Regions from separate parts of the Mesorhizobium sp. M1E.F.Ca.ET.063.01.1.1 genome, predicted to be linked through region 2. Evidence: predicted binding sites of a transcription regulator. Region 2 holds the regulator's gene; the other holds the start of a gene.
What was found. The regulator PhoB, encoded in region 2, activates phosphate uptake and scavenging genes when phosphate is short. The targets are predictions, from matches to a motif close to TGTCATNNANCTGTCAT.

Region 1 (3,472 bases), on a different contig from region 2:
CTCGACCTGCATGGCGCCGGTGTCGGCCGGGTTGGTGTAGCCGAAGCGCGGCAGCGTCGTGCGATAGGCGCGCACCAGGAAGATTGCCTCGATCATGTCGCCGCGCGCCTGGACGACGGCTAAAGCCGCAAGCTCGCGATCGTAGAGCGAGCCTTCGCTCATCACCCGGTCGACACCGAGCGCCAACTGCTCGGCGATCTGGTCGAGGCGCAGGGCCGGCACGGAGCGGTCGCCGCGCCGGCGATCGGCAAGCAGGCGGTGCGCATTGGCAATTGCGGCTTCGCCGCCTTTCACCGCGACATACATGTCATGCCTCCATCGTCTTGATGCGGGTGGTGCGCGGCAGGCAGGCGAGGCTGCTGGGCGCCGCCAGGATGATGTCGACGCCGCGCGGGAAACGCTGATTGTTCTGCTTCCATTGCTCGACGAAATAGCGCGGCATGCCTGTCGGCGCGATCATCGCGGTCTTCTCGACGCCCGGGCCTTCGAGCAGTAGCGACGGACCGGAAGCGAGATCGTCGACCAACAGGATCAGCGTCGTCGAGCGGTCGGGATATTCCTGCGTGCCTTGCGAAAAGCCGTCGAGCGCAGCCATCTCCGCCGGGTTGGCTACCAAAGCGAAATGCGCGTCGGCCGGCGTGTTGGCCAAGGGTGCGCCGGTGTGAAAGCCGAGCCAGGCCTTGACCGCGGGCTCCGCCTGCAGCCGCGGATCGAGCCAGATCGCCGTGTCGTTGTCGCAGAGCGAAAGCGCCGCGGCTGCGGCGGTCGCCGACAGCGGCGCCGGCGGATGGGCGAGCGGCGGCAGGGCCTGAATATTGCCGGGGCGCGCCATTGCGTCCATGATGGCGCGGAACACGACCTGCGCGTTGAACACCGGATCGGCGAAGCCGCCTTCGATCGATTGCGTCGCGATATCCATCAGTCCTCTCCGCGCACCATGGTGAAGAAATCCACTTTCGTGGCCGCTGTCTCGACACGCCGCTTTTCGCGCGCCGCGTCGAGTGCCCCACGCAAGGGCGCGACCAGCTTGGTTTCGACCGTTTCGCGGTGGGCCGGGTCCTGCCAGAGCGCGTCGGCGATGGCCGCGAGCTTGGCTTTGCCCTTGTCGCGGCCGAGCGAATAGGAATGGCCGACCTGTCCGGTGGGCAGCCGCACGGTGGCGCGGGTGATGGTCGCCTCGCCGACATTGAACGGCGCGCCGCCGCCGCCGATCCGCCCGCGCACCGTTACCAATCCGGTTTCGGGGCCGCGCAGCAGCTCCGCCTCCGAGGGCAGGCCGGAGCCCGCCCATAGGCGCGCGATCTCATCAGGCGCTGCGTGCGCCAGCGTCGCCATCACGGTTCTCCGCTCGGCCTGCTCGCGTGCTTCCTGTCCCCGCATGGCTCGCCTCCTTGCATAGCGGCTAATTTGTCTATTGATATAGACAACTATACAAATTATACTCATCACCTAACGAGAGTCCATGACGAGTGGATGACAAGAGGCGTAAAAGTTAGGGGGAAGGCGTTGGGGGCGGGGAAATGACCGGGCTGGCAAGCAGCATCGAAAGGCGCAGCGGCGTGTCGCTGTGGCGGCAGATCGCCGACAGGATCCTGGAGGGGATCGCGAATGGCGATTTCGCCGAGAACGCGGCGCTGCCGCCCGAGGTCGCGCTGGCGGAACGCTATGGCGTCAACCGTCACACGGTGCGCAGCGCCATTGCCGCGCTGGTGCAGGAAGGCGTGCTGAGAGCCGAGCAGGGGCGCGGCACCTTCGTGTTGTCGCGCAAGCGCCTGTCCTATCCGATCGGCGCGCGCACGCGGTTTTCGACCGGGTTGCAAGGGCAGACGACCGAGCGCCACATCGCGCTGCTGTCGTCATCGACCGAGCCGGCCAACCGGCGCATCGCCGAAGCGCTCGGCATCGCCAGAGGGGCGGCCGTGATCCGTCTGGAAACACGCGGCGAGGCCGACGGGCATCCGGTGTCGCGCGCCTCGACCTGGTTCGATGCCAAGCGCTTCGCCGGCATCGAGGCCGCGATGGCCGAGACGGGATCGGTCACCGCCTCGCTCAAGCGCTTCGGCATCAACGACTATCTGAGGCACTCGACGGTGCTGTCGGCGCGCCACGCCGACGCCGATGATCTTGCCGATCTCGATCTGCAGCCGGGCGCCATCGTGCTGGTCACTGTCGCGGTGAACGTCACGCTCGACGGTCGGCCGATCCAGTTCGCGGAATCGCGCTTTCCGGCGGAGCGGGTGGAACTGAGGTTGTCGGCCGGCGATTAGCCTCCGACGTCGTCATCCAGGGCGATAACCTCAGAGGTCGCCATCCGCGGGCGGAGCGACGCGAAGCGGAGCGCAGACCCGAGGATCCATTCCGTTACCTTGATCGTAAAGTGCGGCGGAGCAGAGTTCTGGATCGTTGCAACGCGTCGACGTCACGGAATGGATCCTCGGGTCTGCGCTGCGTCGCTACGCTCCTTGCTCCGCCCGTGGATGACGAAGGGATGGGATCAGTCACCTCGATAACAGCCTTGATCAGCCCCGACTTCTCATGCGTCCATCCGGCGCGGTCGCGCTTACCTATCAGCGGCTTGGCGTTTGAGGACCGCCTTCCCCCACTCCGTCTCGGCTTCGCCGAGCCACCTCTCCCCCCTCCGGAGGGAGAGGAAAGGAGCCCGCTGGCGACGGGAGAAGGAGGGAGTCTGGTTGAGGAGCGTTGGCTGCAATAGGCTCGCACCCTTCCTCTCCCCCGTCGATCGGGGGAGAGGTGGCTCGGCGAAGCCGAGACGGAGTGGGGGTCGACCTGCGCGGCGTCGTTGTTACCCGACCTCGATAACCGCCTTGATCAGGCCGGTTTTCTCATGCGCCCATCTGGCGAGATCGCGCGGCGTGCCGGCAAGCGTCGTGCGGTGGGTGACCAGTTTGGCGAGCGGCACAGCGCCGTTGCGGATCGAGGCGGCGACATGGTCGAAATCGGCGCGCAACGCGTTGCGGCTGCCGACCAGAGTCATCTCGCGTTTGTGGAACTCGGGGTCGGAGAAGGCGATGTCGTCCTTGACGACGCTGACCAGCACCAGCGTGCCGCCATGCGCGACATGGGCGAAGGCGGACTGCACCGACTGCGTGTTGCCGGTGGCGTCGAACACCAGGTCGAAGCCTTCGCCGCCGGTGGCCTGGCGCACCAGATCTGTCGCCGGCGCTTTCGAGCCGTCGAGTGCTGCAAATCCGAGCTCGCTTTCGGCGAAACCGAGCCGCTCGGTGCTCATGTCGAGCAGGCTGACGTCCAGCCCGGCGATGCGGGCGAAGAGCGCCGTGCCGAGGCCGATCGGGCCGGCCCCGATGACCAGCGTGCACTGGCCGGGAGCGCCAAGCGAGCGCCGCACGGCATGCGCGCCGATCGCCAGGAATTCGACCGCTGCCGCGTCGGCCAGTGACAGACCATTTGCCGGATAAAGGTTCTGCGCCGGCACCAGGATCTCGTCGCACAT
Region 2 (3,472 bases):
GCCTGGACGGGCGCACTCATAATCACCCTGACGGTTCTCGGGCTGAGCATCTTCGCCCGCAGCCTTACCGGACGCAGAGAGGACAGATGAAACCGATGTTGTCCACCGACCTGAACGTAGCCGACACCGTCGTCGAGAAGGCCAAGATCGAGGTCAAGAACCTCAACTTCTACTATGGCCAGTCGAAGGCGCTGAAGGACATCAACCTGTCCTTGCCCGAACGCAGCGTCACCGCCTTCATCGGCCCGTCGGGTTGCGGGAAGTCGACGCTGCTGCGCGTGCTGAACCGCATCTACGAGCTCTATCCGAAGCAGAACGCCGAAGGCCAGGTGCTGCTCGACGGCAAGAACATCCTCGACCGTTCGCAGGACCTCAACCTGCTCAGGACCAAGATCGGCATGGTGTTCCAGAAGCCGACGCCGTTCCCGATGTCGATTTACGAGAACATCGCCTTCGGCGTCAGGCTGTATGAGAAGATCAGCAAGACCGAGATGGACAACCGCGTCGAGCAGGCACTGAAGCGCGCGGCGCTGTGGAGCGAGGTCAAGGACAAGCTCAACGCCAGCGGCCAGAGCCTTTCCGGCGGTCAGCAGCAGCGGCTTTGCATCGCCCGCACTGTGGCGGTGAAGCCGGAAGTCATCCTGCTAGACGAACCGTGCTCGGCGCTCGATCCGCTGTCGACGGCCAAGATCGAGGAACTGATCGACGAATTGCAGGCCGACTACACGATCGTGATCGTCACCCACAACATGCAGCAGGCGGCGCGCGTGTCGCGGCAGACGGCGTTCATGTATCTCGGCGAGCTGGTCGAGTTCGACCGGACCGAGAAGATCTTCACCTCGCCCCGCGAGAAGCGCACGCAGGACTACATCACCGGCCGCTTCGGCTGAGTTCATACGAGGATACCATCATGGCCGAACACACCGTCGCTTCCTTCGACGAGGATCTGAGGCAGATCAGCCAGCTCATCATCGACATGGGCGATCTCGCCGGCTCCATGGTCGGCGCTTCGACCAAGGCTCTGCTCAATTCCGACAACGCGATGGCGCAGCGCGTCGTCTCCGACGACGCCATCATGGATGCGCGCCAGCGCGAGCTCGACGACCGCGCCATCACGCTCATCGCCAAACGGCAACCCATGGCCGACGACCTGCGCAGCGTGGTCGGCGCGATCCGCATGGCCGGCGACCTCGAGCGCATCGGCGACCTCGCCAAGAACATCGCCAAGCGCGTCGGCTCGGTCGGCATCAGCGCCGCGCCGCGCGACCTGTCGCACTCCATCGACTCGATGGCGCAGCTGGTGCTGATCCAGGTCCAGGGCGTGATCGAGGAGTACACCGCGGGCGACGCCACGGCGCTTGCCAAGCTCAGGAACGACGACGAGCGCGTCGACGTCAAATACACCTCCGTCTTCCGCGAGCTCCTGACCTACATGATGGAGGATCCGCGCAACATCACGGCCTGCACGCATTTATTGTTCTGCGCCAAGAATCTTGAGCGCATCGGCGACCATGTGACCAACATCGCCGAGAACGCCTACTATGTGCTGACCGGCACGCAATTGCCCGCGAACCGTCCGAAGCAGGACGAGACGGCGATGCCGGCGCCGGCGGCCTGACAACGAAGGTACCTGCTGAATGATCGCGCCACGCATCATGGTGGTGGAGGACGAGGAGCCGCTGGGGGTGCTGCTCCGCTACAACCTCGAATCCGAAGGCTATCAGGTCGAGGTGGTGACACGCGGCGACGAGGCCGAGATCCGCCTGCAGGAAAACGTGCCCGACCTGCTCGTGCTCGACTGGATGGTGCCGGCGGTTTCCGGCATCGAGCTCTGCCGGCGCCTGAGGATGCGGCCAGAGACCGAACGGCTGCCGATCATCATGCTGACCGCGCGCGGCGAGGAGAGCGACAGAGTGCGCGGCCTCTCGACGGGCGCCGACGATTATCTGGTCAAGCCGTTCTCGACGCCGGAATTCATGGCCAGGATCAAGGCGCTGCTGCGCCGCGCCAAGCCGGAGGTGCTGTCCAGCGTGCTCAAGGTCGGCGACATCGTGCTCGACCGTGAATCGCACCGCGTCTACCGCAAGAAGAGCGAGATCAGGCTCGGCCCGACCGAGTTCCGGCTGCTCGAATTCATGATGCGGCATCCCGGCCGCGTGTTCTCGCGCAGCCAGCTGCTCGACAATGTCTGGGGCGAGACGATCTATATCGACGAGCGCACGGTGGACGTGCATGTCGGACGCCTGCGCAAGGCGGTCAACAATGGCCGCATGCCCGACGTCATCCGCACCATCCGCGGTGCGGGCTACGCGATCAGGGAAGACTAGGGCGGTTCACCGTTTCACGGAAACGGCGAGCCACTCCATCTCTTTGTTTTCACGCAATTGCGGACGGAAACCGCGCTTCACACTTTTCCTGGAATTGCTCTGGAGTCCCGCCCTCCCGATGGATCGAAATCATGTTTCAGGGGCAGAACTCAATAGCAGGCGGTTGCCGATGGCCGCGAAGGGGCCACAGGCAATGTCGGCTTCTGACCCAAACCTGTCGTTCGTTTCCGCTCACCCCCAACGGCAGCTGATGTGAGGCCATTCCAACTGCTGTCGCGGCTGCGTCCCAATGTCATTCTGCTCAAATGAGCAGTTGTTTGTTGGGTGGCGACCGATCTTCTCGTGGGGTTGATCTGGAGCAAGTCGCTCCATCCCAGCGCGCGCTACCTTTCCACTAGAGTTTGCCTCAGTGGAGGAGTCCAATTTGGACCGAGGTTGCCATGAAGTCTCTGCGCGTCGTTGTTCGCCACCATGGCGGACCTGAAGTTCTGGAGATCGTGGAGGAGGACGCGCCCCATCCGGCATCAGGTGAACTGCGTGTGCAAACAATCGCCGCCGGCGTCTCCTTCGCAGAGCTATTGATGCGGGAGGGGATTCATCCCGAGAAAACGACCCTGCCATTCACGCCAGGATGGGACATTGTCGGCATCGTCGATGAGGCCGGAGAGGGAGTGTCCCATGCCATGATTGGTAAAATGGTTGCGGCGCTTCCCATTCATGGTGGTTACGCCCAGTTCATTTGCCTGCCGGCAGATGAACTCACTCTGGTTCCAACTGGTGTCGATCCCGCCGAGGCAGTCAGCCTCGTGCTGAACTACGTTACGGCCTATCAGATGATGCATCGCCTTGGGCATGCCTCTCCGGGTCAACGGGTCCTCATTCATGGCGCCGCCGGCGGAGTCGGCACGGCTCTGCTGCAACTTGGCCGCCTGGCAGGTCTGGAGATGTATGGGACTGCATCTCTTGCAGCCCATCAGATCGTATCCGATCTCGGGGCCACGCCGATCGACTACGAGCGAGTTGACTTTGTCGAAGAGATTCATCGTCTGACAAACGACGGCGTGGATGTCGTCTTCGATGGGGTCGGCGAAGCCAATGTCTGGCGTTCGTTTCGTACTCTGAGGCCTGGTGGCCGCGTCATAGCC

Region 1: a site for PhoB is predicted at 1,463-1,479, ahead of phnF (phosphonate metabolism transcriptional regulator PhnF). Genes of this name have one in related genera too.

The regions. Positions count from the first base shown of each region.
Region 1 covers NZ_RZSC01000487.1:468-3,939, reverse strand. The annotation lists partial or broken gene EOA29_RS26060 (carbon-phosphorus lyase complex subunit PhnI) at 1-306, opposite strand, end outside; gene phnH (phosphonate C-P lyase system protein PhnH) at 308-919, opposite strand; gene phnG (phosphonate C-P lyase system protein PhnG) at 919-1,380, opposite strand; gene phnF (phosphonate metabolism transcriptional regulator PhnF) at 1,521-2,267, shown strand; gene EOA29_RS26035 (zinc-binding alcohol dehydrogenase family protein) at 2,804-3,472, opposite strand, start outside.
Region 2 covers NZ_RZSC01000362.1:311-3,782, forward strand. The annotation lists partial or broken gene EOA29_RS22480 (ABC transporter permease subunit) at 1-90, shown strand, start outside; gene pstB (phosphate ABC transporter ATP-binding protein PstB) at 87-890, shown strand; gene phoU (phosphate signaling complex protein PhoU) at 911-1,618, shown strand; gene phoB (phosphate regulon transcriptional regulator PhoB) at 1,638-2,327, shown strand; gene EOA29_RS22500 (medium chain dehydrogenase/reductase family protein) at 2,768-3,472, shown strand, end outside.